Regions from separate parts of the Bacillus sp. 05T21 genome, predicted to be linked through region 1. Evidence: riboswitches for the same ligand, from Rfam matches in the RefSeq annotation. Region 1 holds a riboswitch; each other region holds the start of a gene.
What was found. A riboswitch is a leader RNA that binds a small molecule or an ion and turns the genes downstream of it on or off. The one in region 1 is predicted to bind S-adenosylmethionine.
Positions count from the first base shown of each region.

Region 2: linked by a shared signal. The riboswitch ahead of AC1DKZ_RS28835 (methionine ABC transporter ATP-binding protein) and the one ahead of AC1DKZ_RS19460 (cyclase family protein) in region 1 are both predicted to bind S-adenosylmethionine.
Region 3: linked by a shared signal. The riboswitch ahead of AC1DKZ_RS06150 (YezD family protein) and the one ahead of AC1DKZ_RS19460 (cyclase family protein) in region 1 are both predicted to bind S-adenosylmethionine.
Region 4: linked by a shared signal. The riboswitch ahead of AC1DKZ_RS15955 (bifunctional O-acetylhomoserine aminocarboxypropyltransferase/cysteine synthase) and the one ahead of AC1DKZ_RS19460 (cyclase family protein) in region 1 are both predicted to bind S-adenosylmethionine.

Region 1 covers NZ_JBFTMD010000011.1:126,168-130,385, reverse strand. Annotated here, with positions in the region: gene AC1DKZ_RS19470 (ATP-binding protein) at 1-581, shown strand, start outside; gene AC1DKZ_RS19465 (hypothetical protein) at 811-1,194, shown strand; gene AC1DKZ_RS19460 (cyclase family protein) at 1,220-1,852, opposite strand; SAM riboswitch class I at 1,938-2,050, opposite strand; gene AC1DKZ_RS19455 (PRK06851 family protein) at 2,200-3,309, shown strand; gene AC1DKZ_RS19450 (nucleotidyltransferase domain-containing protein) at 3,423-4,205, shown strand.
Region 2 covers NZ_JBFTMD010000031.1:17,621-21,838, forward strand. Annotated here, with positions in the region: gene AC1DKZ_RS28820 (HXXEE domain-containing protein) at 1-45, shown strand, start outside; gene AC1DKZ_RS28825 (MetQ/NlpA family ABC transporter substrate-binding protein) at 213-1,067, opposite strand; gene AC1DKZ_RS28830 (methionine ABC transporter permease) at 1,089-1,754, opposite strand; gene AC1DKZ_RS28835 (methionine ABC transporter ATP-binding protein) at 1,744-2,763, opposite strand; SAM riboswitch class I at 2,890-2,994, opposite strand; gene AC1DKZ_RS28840 (cysteine hydrolase family protein) at 3,237-3,782, shown strand; gene pruA (L-glutamate gamma-semialdehyde dehydrogenase) at 4,096-4,218, opposite strand, start outside.
Region 3 covers NZ_JBFTMD010000002.1:238,858-243,075, forward strand. Annotated here, with positions in the region: gene cysC (adenylyl-sulfate kinase) at 1-362, opposite strand, end outside; gene sat (sulfate adenylyltransferase) at 375-1,511, opposite strand; gene AC1DKZ_RS06145 (phosphoadenylyl-sulfate reductase) at 1,551-2,255, opposite strand; gene AC1DKZ_RS06150 (YezD family protein) at 2,343-2,486, opposite strand; SAM riboswitch class I at 2,558-2,666, opposite strand; gene lysA (diaminopimelate decarboxylase) at 2,784-4,100, opposite strand.
Region 4 covers NZ_JBFTMD010000007.1:200,409-204,626, reverse strand. Annotated here, with positions in the region: gene AC1DKZ_RS15965 (FMN-dependent NADH-azoreductase) at 1-495, shown strand, start outside; gene AC1DKZ_RS15960 (chloride channel protein) at 562-1,791, opposite strand; SAM riboswitch class I at 2,108-2,212, shown strand; gene AC1DKZ_RS15955 (bifunctional O-acetylhomoserine aminocarboxypropyltransferase/cysteine synthase) at 2,447-3,745, shown strand; gene metA (homoserine O-acetyltransferase MetA) at 3,729-4,218, shown strand, end outside.

The DNA.
Region 1 (4,218 bases):
TAAAAGGGTTTACGCAAATGCAAAAAGAAAGAAACCCTGCTGATACGATGAGCTATGACATTATGTTACAAGAAATTGAAAGGATTAACGGATTTGTTAGTGAATTGATGTTATTAGGGAAACCGAAACCAATAAATTATGAATGGTGTAATATACGAGAAATCCTTTTATATGTTGTCCAGCTAATGGAAAGTTATGCGACTCAATATAAAGTGAAATTTCATTTGCAAGTAGATGGAAATTTACCCGTTATAAATGGTGATGACAAGCAATTAAAACAAGTGTTGTTAAATATCATCAAAAATGGAATTGAATCGATGCCAGGAGGCGGGGATATTCAGATTCTGGCATATGAAAAAGCTGGAGAGAACTTGTGTATTTCTGTTGAAGATCAAGGTATTGGGATAGAAAATGAGAAAATAGAAAAGATCGGAAAAGCTTTTTATACAACAAAAGAGAATGGTACAGGTCTTGGATTAATGATTACATATAAAATTATTGAAGAACATCAAGGGAGTATCGCGATTGAAAGTAGTATGGGGATAGGAACGAAAGTGGAAATTTATTTACCAACAGTGTAGTGCAGTAGACGAAATTATTTTTCAGAAAAGTGTTCTTGTTGTGTAAATATAAACATTTTATAAAATGTTTCAAGAAGGGTTTTTTTTATAAAACACTTCGTTTATAATGGAGGAAAATATCGACATAGAGCTTTTAGCTCGTGTAACGGTTCGGTAGTGTTATGAAAAGAAAAGATGGGGTGCACGCGCATCCTTTTTTCTATGCAGATATGATGAAAGGGGTGGTATGATGGAATTAACATTAAATTCGACTGTATGTTTACACACGATTCAATTTCGAAAAGAGCAAAATAATTATATTGTAAAAGATATAATTACAGGAGAAAAATATGAAATGCCGCCACTTTGGATTGATGCATTGGCAATGATGCGTGACGGTTTTTTATTGGGCGAAATTGAGGCGAAATTAAAAGAAGAGTATCCGGCCGAAGAAGTAAATATATTAGCATTTACGAGGCAACTGTTAGAGCTAGAACTTGTCGGAATGGTAGATGGGGAAGAGATAGCTTGTACAAAGAAGAAAGAGAAAGATTATTTAGCTTGGATACGCCCAAGGGTGGAACAATTCTTTTTTAACTTAAATAAAAAATATAAAAGCAAAGGTCAAAAGTGATCTTTGCTTTTTTTGTAGACCATGTTTAAAAAATAACAGCGAATGCCCTTGCGAAAGCACCGTCACTATTTTTAATTTTTAAAGGTGCTGCTGAGAAAAAGAATCGTTTCGCTTTAATGGCATCTAAGTTTGTTAAGTTTTCAATTAAGTAAATATTATTTCCTAACAGTATGTGATGAATCGGTGATGTTTCTGTCGTTACCTCATCAGGAGAAATAAAATCTAAACCGACAGATTTTACTTTTAATTGAACTAGTTCTTCAGCTAATTCTTCGGAAAGATAAAACGCTTCTTTCTCATAAGCTTCGGTATTCCATTTATTAGATAGATTGGAATGGAAAATGACAATATCACCTTCTTTTATGTCGACAGTATGTAATACTTCCTTAGGTAATTTTCGCTCTTGAACATGAGTCACATCGATAAGGACAGCTTCGCCTACAAATTGATTTAGGGGTAATTGATCAATAGTGGTTGCGCCTGAAATGAAATGAGCAGGCGCATCACAATGCGTACCAACATGAACGACAGAATGAAAATTCGTAACTTGATAACCTGTTTCTTCAACGCTTGTAATGGCTTCTAGTTGGATTTTTGGTGTTCCAGGAAATTGAGACATATTATTTTCAAACGTTTGTGATAGATCAATTACTTTCATTTTACATACCTCCAATATATTTTTTTCAAATAATAAAAAGCCCATCCTTCATAATCAAGAAAGATGAGCTTTACATACTAGTTGAGTTTTATCTTCCAAAATGCAATGCATTTTGCAGGAATTAGCACCTATTCAGTTTGCATAAACTGAGGTTGCTGGGCTTCAAAGGACCGGTCCCTCTGCCTCTCTTGATAAAGGTTTATTCGGTTTTAAATTCGGAATGTTTGTGATATTTAAATTGTAATTCATTTCCTTTTTTCGTGCAATACAAATTAGGTGTTCACCCAAATAAAGTTGCTCGCATATTGTAGCTTATGTAAGTAGACTGTTGCGAAGGAGTGAGTGCAGTGACAGGGAATGTATTGAATTATTATGCTGGTGGCAATACAGCTAGAGGATTTCATAATTTATACGAAGAGAATTTAAAAGGACTAGATAGGTTGTTTATTTTAAAGGGTGGTCCAGGAACGGGAAAATCTTCTTTAATTAAGGCAATAGGTCGTGAATGGGTTGAAAAAGGATATGATATTGAACTTTTGCATTGTTCTTCTGATAATAAGTCAGTTGATGGAGTGATTATTCCGAAATTAAAAGTAGGAATTGTTGATGGAACATCACCGCATGTTATTGAGCCGAAAATGCCAGGAGTTATTGAAGAGTATATAAATTTAGGAGTTGCTTGGGACTCAGATAAATTAAGAAAGCAGAAGTTAGAAATTGAACGGTTTGTATTAGAAGCGGGCAAGGCTTTCAAATCTGCTTACGGATGTTTTAAAGAGGCGTTAGTTATACATGATGAGTGGGAGAAAATATATATTAATAACATTGATTTTAATAAAGCAAATGAACTAACAGAACAGCTAATTCAGAAATTATTTGCAGATAAAAAGGGAGAACAATCGATTGTGAAACATCGTTTTTTAGGAGCTGCTACACCGAAAGGAGCAGTTGATTTTGTTCCTAATTTAACAGAAGGATTACCACATCGTTATTTTATAAAAGGACGCCCAGGTTCTGGAAAATCAACAATGCTTAAAAAGTTATCGAAGGCAGCAGAAGAAAAAGGGTTTGAAGTAGAAGTATATCATTGTGGATTTGATCCAAATAGTCTCGATATGATTATCGTAAGAGAATTGGGATTTGCAATTTTTGATAGTACCGCACCACATGAATATTTTCCAAGTCGCGAAGGTGATGAGATTATAGATATGTATGCTCTTATTGTTAAACCGGGGACGGATGAGAAGTATGCTACAGAAATTCGTGACGTTTCCATTCAATATAAAGCAAAAATGAATGAGGCAATGTCTTTCTTAGCAAAAGCAAAATCAGTTCGTGATAAATTAGAACGAATTTATATTGCTGCTATGGATTTTTCAAAAGTGGATGCATATAAAGAGGAAATTCAAAAAGAGTTTGAACGAATTACTGCTACTGTAATTGAAAATAAAAAATAGGTGCTTTATTGAGCTGTCAGAAATTGTCTGACAGCTGTTTTGGTATATAGTAAAATTAGTCGTATATTTGTCGAATTCCCAGGGAAATAATCAAAAAATGGAGATGGTATGAAATGAGAGAGAAAATTGAATTAGAACTAGAGCGAATTGAAAAAGAGAATGGTGTGAAAATTTTATTCGCTGTGGAATCAGGGAGTCGGGCGTGGGGGTTTCCATCGAAAGATAGTGATTATGATGTTAGGTTTGTTTATATACACCCTGTAGAATGGTATTTATCAATCCATGATAAGCGTGATGTAATCGAATATCCAATTAGTGATGATTTAGACATAAGTGGTTGGGATATTAAAAAGGCTTTGCAACTGTTTGCAAAGTCAAATCCAGCGTTACTCGAATGGATTCGATCGCCGATTTTTTATTCGGAAAACTCGAACCTTCCAGAGCAGCTTCAGCAAATGAGTGAAAAGGATTTTAATCCGAAATCAACGATATATCATTACTTACATATGGCTTCAAAAAACTATCGTGAATTTTTACAAGGTGAAAATGTAAAGTTGAAAAAGTACTTTTACGTATTACGTCCTATTTTAGCTTGTAAATGGTTAGAAGAGAAAGGGACATTGCCCCCAGTAGAATTTGACCGGTTAATTATGGAACTATCAGTAGAGCCTAGTGTATTGAATGAAATTGAAAAGTTGTTAATAAAGAAAAAAGCAGGTACTGAATTGGACGTTGGATTGAAAATTGAGGTGCTAAATCAATTTTTAGAAGAACAAATTAATTATTATCAGCAATATGTGAAAGATATTGAAAAGAGATTAGGGATTGATATTGAGAGTTTGAATACATTATTTCGAAATATGTTGTTTGAAGTATATGAAAAAGAGCACAAGTGAGTTTGTGCTCTTT
Region 2 (4,218 bases), on a different contig from region 1:
ATCATAATTTGGATTTCCTTATTATTAGCCAGCTGCTTTAATTAAAAAAAGACCAGGAAAACTCCTGGTCCATCACTCTACTTAACAAACATTGGATTCTATGTTATACAAAATTGGAAGGTACAGAATTAGGGTTTTGTTTGTTAAGTAGATTATATGTTGAACGAGCTAACAGCGGAGGGGTTCCTACTGCTAGTCCGTTAAACTCAATATTATTTTGCGATTTTTGCAAGCTCATCAAGTGAAAGATCTACTGAAATTGAACCATCATTCGTTTCTTTCTTAATTGCATCTGTTACTTCTTTTGAATGATACAATTCAATTACTTTTTTCAGCGTTGGATCATCTTTGTCTTTCGTACGAGCTGCGAAAATATTAATATAGGCCTTTGCATTTTCATTCTTTGGATCTTCTAAGAAAATAGGATCCTTCGCTGGATCTAATCCAGCTTGACCAGCAACACCGTTATTAATAACTGAAGCTGCTACATCTTTTAATACACGAGGTGTTTGCTGTGCGATAACCGGTGTGATTTTTAACTTCTTCGGATTTTCAGCGATACCGCTTGGATCCCCAAATAGACCAAAATCTTTCTTAAGCTTTAATAATCCAGCTGCATCAAGAAGTTTTAATGCACGTGCTTGGTTCGTTGGATCATTCGGAATAGCAATTTCCGAACCATCTGGGATTTCATTTGCTTTCTTATATTTTTCAGAGTATAAGCCCATCGGTGCAATTTGCGTTGTACCAACAGCTGTAATATCTAACTTATGCTCCTTTTTAAATTGCTCTAAGAAAGCGATGTGCTGGAATGAGTTTAGTTCAATATCTCCATCAGCTAACGCTTTGTTGGGTGTTGTGTAATCAGAGAACTCAACCAGTTTAATTTTAATCCCTTCTTTTTCAGCTTTTTTCTTTAAAATTTCCCAAACGTCTCCATCTGTTCCAGTTACACCGACGCGAACTACTTTCTCTTTCGCTCCTGCACCTGTGTCTCCACCTGAGCAGCCGCTTAACGCTGTAATTCCTACGATCGCTGATAATGCAAATGCTAAAATTTTCTTCATTTTCTTTTCCCCTCTTCCTTTTTATGATCTGCGTAAAAAAACTTTCGCAAAGTAGTTCCCTAAATTTTGAGCTACCTGTACAAGAATAATAAGTAAAACGACCGTTACAAACATAACTGACGTATCAAAGCGTTGATAACCATATGTCATTGCTAAGTCACCAAGACCGCCACCACCGACAAGCCCAGCAACTGCAGAAAATTCAATTAAACCAACCGTCATAAACGTGACACCTAAGATCAATGGTGCTAAAGCTTCTGGTACGAGGATTTCAAAAACAATTCTAAGTGGTGAAGCGCCCATTGCTTGTGCTGCTTCAATTACCCCTTTCGGAACGGAAACAAGATTTGTTTCAACCATTCTAGCAATACCAATTGATGCAACTAACGTCATTGGGAAGATTGCTGCAGCCGTTCCAATCGTCGTTCCAATAACACTTCTTGTTAGTGGGCTTAAAGCTACTAAAAAGATAATGAATGGAACCGGACGAATTGTATTAATTATGATATTAAGAATAGAAAAGACCCATTTATTTTCTAAAAAATTTCCTTTTCTCGTTACATACAATAGTAAACCTAGAGGTATACCAAGAATTGTAGCGAATATAAGGGTTACAATTACCATTAAAAGGGTATCCCCCGTCGCATCTAATATGCGAGGCCAAAATATACTCCAATCAACTCGCATGAGCTTCTACCTCCTTCAGCTGCACTTGCAGTCTTAGATGTTGTAATGCTTTTTGAATTTCTTTCTGTTCACCTTGTAGCTCTACAAGAAGATTTCCAAATAGCACATTTTGGAGTTCAATAATATTTCCATAAAGAACATTTACATCGACGTTATAGTTTTTCGCAATATATGATAGTACAGGCTGCCCTGTCTCTTCCCCAGTAAAAGTCAGGCGATAAATCTGACCTCCGTTTTGAATTTTCGCTAGAACACTTTCTGGTAAGTGATCATTAATAACAGAGCGTACAAAATTTTGAGTGGTCTTTGTTTTTGGTTGTGTGAAAACGTCAAACAGTTTTCCTTCTTCAATTACTTTTCCTTTTTCCATAACGGCTACACGGTGACAAATCTCTTTCACAACGTGCATTTCATGTGTAATAAGTAGAATCGTTAAATTGTACTCTCTATTTACCTTCTTTAATAAATTTAAGATTTCTGTCGTTGTTTCCGGATCTAAAGCTGATGTTGCCTCATCACATATGAGAATATCCGGTGATGTCGCAAGTGCTCTTGCAATCCCAACACGCTGCTTTTGCCCACCTGATAACTGTTCTGGATAATAGTTCGCTTTATCTTCTAAACCAACAAATTTTAGTAGTTCATTCACTCTTTCTTTTATCTCATTCTTCGGCAATTTCGCTAACCTTAATGGATAAGCAATGTTCCCAAACACCGTTCTTGAATTAAATAGATTAAAACTTTGGAAAATCATCCCAATTCTTTGTCTTAGTTTCCGTAATTCTTTCGCCGATAATGATGTAATATCTTTATCATCTATTGAAATTGTTCCTGCAGTTGGTCTTTCTAACATATTTACTAAACGTAATAACGTACTCTTTCCAGCACCACTAAATCCGATAATGCCAAAAATTTCGCCCTTTTCAACTGACAGCGTTACATCCTCAACCGCATGAACAGATTGCCCACCTGATTCATATACTTTACTTACATTGTTAAAAGAAATCATTTTCTTCCCTCCTATATGCTGTAAAAACTTGAAGTAGAGCTTTCGAGGTAAAATAAAAAGTGCTCTCCTTCTTATCAGTAATAAAAGATAAGAAGGAGAGCACTTTTATATGTACTCATTCACATCTTCTCATCTTCCAAGCCTTTATAGGCTTGCTGGAGTTAGCACGGTATTAAAAAATCCGTTGCTGAGGTATCGTAGGGCCAGTCCCTCCACCTCTCTGGATAAGAGTGTATCGATTTAATTGTCGTTTAATTAAGTCTTATTATAGAACTCAGAATAATGAGAGTCAATACAATTTTTAGAAAAAACATTAATTATTTCTCTATTTAAATTTTTAAATAAGAAGTAACAATACAATAGTGATTTTTAAAGTTATGTAAAATCCTTCTCACTCATACTTTTAAAAAGGAGAATCTTCTCTACTCATTGAATAACATTATTTGAATATGAAATCGGAGGAAGATAGATATATGAAAACAGCTCTTTTGCTCGTCGACATTCAAAATGATTATTTTCCAAGCGGAATGATGGAATTACGTAATCCAGTAGAAGCAAGTGAATATGCTAGTCAGCTACTACAACATTTTAGAATAAGAAACGAACCTATTTTTCATATCCAACATGTAGCTATAAAAGATAGCGCTACCTTTTTCCTACCCAATACAGAAGGTGTCCATATTCACGAAAATGTCCGTCCACTTAGAGAGGAAACCGTTATCCTTAAACATTATCCAAATAGCTTCCGAGAAACTGATCTTCTAGAACAATTACAACGTTCAGGAATTGAGCACGTCGTAATATGCGGGATGATGACCCATATGTGTATTGATGCTACAGTAAGAGCTGCTTTTGATTTTGGCCTTCACTGTACCGTAATACACGATGCTTGTGCTACAAAAGATCTTTCATTTAAGAATGCTACTATACCAGCTGTTTATATTCATAATACAATTTTGGCGAGTTTAAATGGAGTATACGCAAATATAATGAGTACAGAAGAGTTTTTAGCGACCTAAAAAAAAACACTCCTTTCAGTTAGCAAAGCCGAAAGGAGTGTTCTCTTGTCTAACCATAGATTTTCTTTCAAATTGTATTATACAGGAAATCCTCAAAATGAATACTAAAAAATATGACTAATAAGTCAATTTTTCTCGTTGTTTTGTTTCTATTTACATGTTTATCCCGATATTAATAGGGTTTAGCTAGTTCTAACCACCAAATAGTAATATATGGTAATACCTTTCGATTCAAATTAACTAACTCCTATTATAGAGAGTTTCTCAAAAAGAAGAGATCTTCACAGACTGTGAAGATCTCTTCTACTATTTCTTATAAAGTTTCAGAAGTAGTTTTTGCTTGCATGTGAAGTGCTAAGTAGTCAGGACCACCAGCTTTAGAGTCTGTACCAGACATGTTAAAGCCACCGAATGGTTGGTAACCTACGATTGCACC
Region 3 (4,218 bases), on a different contig from region 1:
GCAGCTAATAGTTCCCTAACTTGTTTTCGGTCTACTCGAAATGGTGAAATAAACGCTGTAAGGACAACAGTTCCTTGATCTACAAATAACTTCGCCACTTCACCAATACGTCTTATATTTTCCATGCGATCACTTTCAGAAAAACCTAAATCTTTATTTAAACCTTGGCGAATATTATCCCCATCTAGCACATAATTTCCGATATTCTTTTCAAACAGTTTGCGAGCAACCGCATTCGCTACTGTAGATTTACCCGAAGCTGATAAACCAGTAAACCAAACTACAAAACTGTGATGCCCATTCTTCACTCTTCTCTCATCTTTTGAAACAGAAGCTGTATGCCAAGTAATATTCGTATCCATCTCATTCTCTCCCTATTCTGTTACTACTTCTTTTTTCAAACCTTTAATTAGCACTTCCACTACTTCTTTACGACTAAATGTACTTGGCGGAATCTCACCATTCCTTAACATTTCTCGTACTTTCGTACCCGATAAGATGACACGGTCTTCTTTTCCATGCGGACATGTTTTCGTTGAAGCCATTGCTTCACATTTCGTGCAGTAAAAACTATGTTCAAAAAATAACGGCGTAATCCCTAACTCTTCTACTGTAAAATTCGTAAAGATTTCCTGCGCTTCATATGTTCCGTAATAGTCCCCTACCCCAGCATGATCACGCCCTACAATAAAGTGGGTACAACCAAAGTTCTTTCTTACTAGTGCATGAAATATCGCTTCCCTTGGTCCTGCGTAACGCATTGCTGCAGGAAATACACCTAAAAAGACACGATCTTTCGGATAATAGTTTTGAAGTAATACTTCATAGCTTTCCATCCTTACATCAGCAGGAATATCATCTGACTTCGTTTCCCCAACGAGCGGATTTAAAAAGAGACCATCTACAATTTCAAGGGCAGATTTTTGAATATACTCATGGGCACGATGTACTGGGTTTCTCGTTTGAAATCCAACTACTGTTTTCCAAGCGCGTTTTTTAAATTCTTCTCTCGTTTCAATTGGATCTAAATGATAAGAAGGAAACGGATTATTTCCAAAGCGTTTTGTAAGAATAATAGCTCCTCCAACGTAAACGTTTGGTCGTTCATATAATTTTTTCACCCCTGGATGTGCTTCATCCGTCGTTTTATATACAAGTAACGCTTCTTTTTCTTTATCTGGTACAAAAATATCTTCTATTTGAATAACACCATATACATTTCCGGCGTTGACAAGTTTTACTTCCTCTCCAACCTGCAGTTTCTCGGCTACTTCTTCTGTTACCGGTAGTGTAATCGGTATACTCCATACGCTACCATTTGCTAAACGAAGCGTTTCTACTACTGAATCATAATCTCTCTCCCCTAAAAATCCTGTAAGAGGGCTATATCCTCCTGTCGCCAAAAGTTCTAAATCACTAAGTGCAATTTTGTCTATCTCGATTTCCTTTACAATGTTCGATATTTCATATGTTTCATCAATGCGGTTTACTAATTCATTTGTTGTACTCATCTTCTTATATCCCTTCTTAGCTTTATTTCAAAATCTATCTCATTGAAAGTGAAGGCCACATTCCGTCTTCATTTTCCCAGCCCATCTTCCATCTCTTGAGTTGCCACCATCACCTACAGGTAATGTACATTTCTCACACCCAATACTCGGATAGCCAACATCATGCAATGGGTTATACGGCAAACTATGTTTATATACATATCGCCAAACTTCTTTCCAAGTCCAATGAATGAGCGGACAAACTTTAATAGATTGAAAACGACGATCTTGATTTATAAACTGTGTATGCTTACGCGTTTCTGATTGTTCCCTTCTTAAGCCTGATATCCACGCTTTTTCCGCTGCTAATGATTTTTCTAACGGTAAAATTTTTCTAATACTACAGCAAAGATTCGGATTACTTTCCCATAACTTCTCTCCATGAAGCTTCGCTTGTTCATCGAGTGTAAGTTCTGGCTGTTTTTCTATAATATTTAATGAAGGAAATCTCTCGCGTACCTTCTTAATTAATTCGTACGTTTCTTGAAAATGAACATTTGTATCCAAAAATACAACTTTAGCAGATGGATTTACTTGGTTTATAAGATGCAATAAAGCCATTCCCTCCACCCCAAAGCTACATGCATATACAATTTCATCTTTATATTCGTTATAAGCCCAACTTAATACTGATAGCGCGCCTTTCGTTTCATCTTCTTTAGAAAATGAAACACTATTTTCTTTCCACGTTTCGTACGTCAACATGTTTTTTCCCCCTGTAAAAGCAAAAAGACGGCTTTAACCTATTAAAAATAGATTAAAACCGCCTCTAGTTTTTCTAGTCAGCGCTTTTTACTTTAAACGAACCTTTTCACTTTTTTCTAATTGAATCACTTTTCCATCTTGCACAACAATTGTAATGGAACCATATTTCATATCAGCAAGCATCGCTTGAATTTTCTCAGATACTTCATCAAAATGCTCCCGTACGCTCACGCAAACAGCCCCCCTTTTTATTCAAAAAAAAATCTTTCCCATTTCGAAAAGACTGTTCGGTAATATATTTTACCTTATCTTTCAAAATGGATTCCATTTTGCTGGATTTAGCACCTTGCTTTCTATAAGCAGGTTGCCGAGCTTCGTAGGGCCAGTTCCCTCAGCTTCTCTTGATAAGCTTTGTATTTGTATTTTATCACAATTCTGATTTTTTTCAATCCTAGTTTTCCGATATATTTAATTATTTTTCTTTTTTTAAAAGGAGTTGCCTTTACTAGACAACTCCTTCTTTCTCATTCACACCAGCTCTTTAATACGTATGCGATCGTTCCCAATGATATTTTCATATGTTTCACGTTCTACGACAATTTGTGACGTCCCGCCTTTTGCAAAGACGACAGCTGGTCTACGAATACGATTATAATTATTCGCCATCGAGTACCCATATGCCCCCGTACAAGAAATTGCTAGTAAATCAGAAGAAGCAACTTGCGGTAAGTTAATATCCCAAATCAGCATATCTCCACTTTCACAGCATTTCCCAGCAATCGAAACGAGTTCCTCATTCTCATCATTCCCTCGATTCGCCAACATCGCCTCATAACGGGCTCCGTATAGAGCTGGTCTTAAATTATCTGTCATTCCACCATCGACTGAAACATATTTCCGAATGCCAGGAATCTCTTTCACCGCTCCGACTGTATAAAGTGTTGTTCCCGCATCACCTACGATACTACGACCTGGTTCAATCCATACTTCTGGAAGCGGATATTCACATAATGTAAATTGTTCTCTTATCGTACTTGTTACAGCGTGCACATACGTTTCAAGTGTTAACGGTGTATCTGAATCCGTATAACGTATACCGAAACCTCCGCCCACATTTAATACTTTCATCACATAATGTGTTCGCTCTCTCACTTCTTCTAAAAATTGGCGGAGTACTTCAATTGCTCGAACAAATCCAGCCGTTTCAAATATTTGTGATCCGATGTGCGAGTGAATTCCTAGCACATTATAATTTGATTTTTGCAAGGCAAGCTCAATTGCTTGCATCGCTTGACCATTTGAAACACCAAATCCAAATTTCGAATCCTCTTGACCTGTTGTTATATATTCGTGTGTATGTGCCTCTACTCCAGGCGTTACACGGATTAATATGTTCACAAATTTCCCATGTTGCATTGCTAAATCGTGCAAGATTTCTAATTCTAAGAAATTATCTACTACAAAACAACCGATATTCGCCTGAAGAGCCATAATCATTTCTTCTTCTGTTTTATTATTTCCGTGAAAATGAATACGCGATGCCGGAAAACCAGCTTGGAGCGCAGTATATAATTCTCCTCCAGAAACAACATCTAAAGACATATTCTCTTCACGAGCTACTCGGCACATCTCCATGCACAAGAACGCCTTGCTTGCATATGCTACTTGATAAGAGAAACCACTTTCTTTAAAAGCACGATGAAACGCGCGGCACTTTCCTCGAATAGACTCTTCATCGTATACATAAAGTGGTGTTCCGTATTGTTTTGCTAGCTGCGTCGTATCGCACCCACCAATTTCTAAGTGTCCTTGCCCATTGATTCGGCTTGTGCCGTGTAAATACATTTAAATTCCTCCCTTATTTCCTCTAAAACTCATAACCCCAATCTTCTATTCATTGCAGCACGCTTTTAGATAGACAAAAAACGCGCGGAACAATGTTCACACGCGTTTCTTATTAGGA
Region 4 (4,218 bases), on a different contig from region 1:
TATAAAGAAGAATTACCATATGTAGGCGTAGATATGATTAATGGTACATTCAAAGCAGGTAGAGGATTTGATTTAACAGAAGAAGAAGCAAAAGTGGTAGCAGTTGCTGATAAGTATTTAAATCAATTCTTAGAAGCTGATAAAGTAGTTTTCGGTTTCCCATTATGGAACTTAACGATTCCGGCCGTATTACACACGTATATTGATTATTTAAACCGTGCTGGTAAAACGTTTAAATATACAACAGAAGGTCCAGTTGGGCTTATTGGAGATAAGAAGATTGCATTATTAAATGCACGCGGCGGCGTATATTCTGAAGGACCAGCAGCTGAAATGGAAATGGCTGTAAAATATGTAGCGAGCATGATGGGCTTCTTCGGTGCAACAAACATGGAAACGGTAATTATCGAGGGACATAACCAATTCCCAGATAAAGCAGAAGAAATCATTACTGCAGGTCTTGAAGAAGCAGCTAAAGTAGCAAGCAAATTTTAATTAAAATTATAATCGCCACTCGAAAAAACAGCATTAACATTTACATGTTAATGCTGTTTTTTTATATTAATTTGTAGTTTCGTTATGTTTAGGAAGCGGAAATGCATTCCCAATCGCGGCTGCCCCGAGCATCGGTAATAATAAATTGAGCGGGAAAAACATGAGTAATAGTAATGTTATAGCTATTGGTTTTCTTAATGCATAGCTTGAAATAGCTGTCGTGACGATGGCTACAGAAGCTATTGGATCTATAGGGATAATAGAAGCTATAGCATATCCGATACTTGATCCAGCAAATATAATTGGGAAAATATGTCCGCCGCGCCAACCCGTATTTAAACAAACGGCAGTAATACATAATTTTAAAATTCCTGAAAGAAGTAGTACCCAGAAGGATAAATGGCTCCATTCAACGACTAAATCTTTTAATTGATGTTCCCCTGAGAATAACGTGTAAGGAAGAAAAGTTCCTGTAATTCCTAATAAAATACCGCCTATAATTCCAAGTGATACCTTGTATTCTTTGAAGGGGTGGATTAATTTCTCTAATGTGAATTCTAATTTGAAATAAAAGAAACCAACTATAGCACCAATGCTAGCAAGTGGTAGAAAGGCGATCCATTCATTAAGAGCAAGAGACCCTTCCCCAAAATCAACAATAAAGGATCCACGATTATCGAGTTTACTAAGCAATAAGTAAACGGAAAAACCGGCAAAAGTGGTAGCTAAATATACAATTGCTTTTTTTCCTTTCGAAAATTCATTAATTTGTTCACCCTCATTTTCATTCGGAGCTAAATAACCGAATAATGGTGCATTAAAAATAACACTTAAAGTGGCACCAATTCCAACCTCTGTTAGTTCATTCATTCCCTTTAAAGCAAATTTAAAGCGATCTCCTACCCATGTACAAAGTCCACCGATAATTCCAACAAGTGCAGCTTCTGGTCCTAAACTTGCTCCAAATATTAAAACGATAATCGCAGTTAAAGTAGCTTTATGTACAAAACGGTATTCAATTCTACCTGTTTTTTTATATTCAGCCATCACTTCGGGCATAAGACGTGGATATGTACCGAAGTATTTTTGTGTTAAACCAACGAGGATACCACCGATGATTGTTACACAAATGGTGTAATAAGGGGGAGAAGAGAAAAGAGTAGGTAAGTATCCCCAAATAAAGTGAATTCCGATATTTATTGTGACTAAAAATGACCAGACCGTGACTCCGACTATAGAGCCTAAAAGAATGCCATATAGGACGAGTATATGGTGCATGTCCTTTTTATTTGTCATGTTGTACCTCCGTTATGTAAATTTTCATGTAGAAAGGATTAAATATGCTAGTGTGAATTGAATATATATATAGTATCTTTTTGAGGGGGTGGCTTATTCAATATATCGGGATCTCATGAAAATTTGAAACCAACGCGGTTAAACCACTTATTTAATTCTATATATGGATTGGAGTTTTTAAAAGGTCTTTTTCAAATGAATATGGAATATATTTCTTTTATTGTTTGTATTAAATTCCTTGCATTTAATTTAGAACATTCAGAAAAACTATTTGACATCAGGAAATTATTGCTATAAAATCAACGGTAATTGCATAGTCTTATCAAGAAAAGGTGGAGGGACAGGCCCGATGAAACCTTGGCAACAGCCGTATAACGGAATTGTGCCAAATCCTGCAGGTGATAATCCTGAGAGATAAGAAAGAGCCTTAGAGCGTGTTTTCAAACTGCTCCTTTCTTGTTTTCAGGGAAGGGGCAGTTTTTTATTTTGGATAAAGTGAAACTTTAATCAGTGGGGGTTTTGTCCCTCCCCCGCTAATTATTAGCCTTCATCAATCGGGCAGTTATCTCCCACCTAACTTCCTCGCATTTGCTGAATTTGGAGGTGGGAGTCTTACTGCCCGCAAATAGCGGGATAAAAGAAAGGAGAATGAGAGATGGGAGAATCATGGGGGAAAGGAACGATTTGTGTGCAAGGTGGCTATTCGCCAAAAAATGGTGAGACGCGTGTTTTGCCACTTTATCAAAGTACAACGTATAAATATGATACGTCAGATGATTTAGCAGCACTATTTAATTTAGAGGCAGAAGGATATATATATACGCGTATTGGAAATCCTACTCTAGCTGCATTTGAGCAGAAGTTATCAGATTTAGAAGGTGGTGTAGGGGCTGTTGCAACAGCTTCTGGGCAGGCAGCCATTATGCTTGCGGTTTTAAATATTTGCAGTAGTGGAGACCATTTACTTTGTTCTTCAACTGTTTACGGAGGAACGTTTAATTTATTTGGAGTGAGTTTGCGAAAGCTGGGCATAGATGTTACGTTCTTTAATCCTAATTTAACGGCAGATGAAATTGCGGCACTTGCTAATGATAAGACAAAACTCGTTTATGCAGAGTCGTTAGGAAATCCAGCAATGAACGTTTTGAATTTCAAAGAACTTTCAGCGGCAGCAAAAGAATTAGAAGTACCTTTTATCGTTGATAATACATTGGCGACGCCTTATTTATGCCAGGCGTTTGAACATGGGGCAAATATCATTGTCCATTCTACAACGAAATATATTGATGGCCATGCAAGTTCTCTAGGTGGGATTGTAATAGATGGAGGGAACTTCGATTGGACAAATGGAAAATACCCTGAGCTTGTCGAGCCTGACCCGAGTTATCATGGCGTAAGCTATGTTCAAAATTTTGGAGCAGCAGCGTATATTGTGAAAGCACGCGTTCAGTTATTAAGAGACTACGGAAACTGTATGAGCCCATTCAATGCATATATTAGCAACATTGGCCTTGAAACATTGCATTTACGAATGGAGCGTCATAGTGAAAATGCTCTCGAAGTTGCTAAGTGGCTTGCTAATCATGATCGCATTGAATGGGTGAATTATCCTGGATTAGATAGTAATGAAAATTATTCGTTAGCACAAAAGTATTTGAAAAAAGGTGCTAGTGGAGTTTTAACATTTGGTATTAAGGGCGGATTAGAAGCAGCGAAAGAATTTATCGCAAATGTAAAGCTTGCAACTCTTGTAACGCATGTAGCTGATGCAAGAACTTGTGTAATACATCCTGCTAGTACGACGCACAGACAATTAAGCGCAGAAAATCAGCGTTTAGCTGGCGTTACATCTGATTTAATCCGTTTATCGGTCGGTATAGAAGATGTTTCTGATATTATTGCAGATTTAGAAGCGGCGCTAGTCGGAGGCAAACAACATGCCGATCATAATTGATAAAGATTTACCAGCTCGCAAAGTATTGCAGAAGGAAAATATTTTTGTAATGACGAAGGAGCGAGCAGTAACACAAGATATACGTGCTTTGAAAATTGCTATATTAAATTTAATGCCTACAAAACAAGAAACAGAGGCGCAATTACTTCGTTTAATTGGAAATACACCGTTGCAATTAGATGTTCATTTACTTCATATGGAATCGCATCTGTCTCGCAATGTAGCGCAGGATCATTTAACGAGCTTCTATAAAACATTCCGTGATATTGAGAATGAAAAATTTGATGGACTCATTATTACAGGAGCACCAGTTGAAACTCTTTCTTTTGAAGAAGTAGATTATTGGGAAGAGCTTGGACGTATTATGGAGTATTCAAAAACGAATGTAACATCTACGCTTCATATTTGCTGGGGGGCACAAGCTGGTTTGTATTACCACTATGGTGTGCCGAAGTATCCTCTTGCGGAAAAAA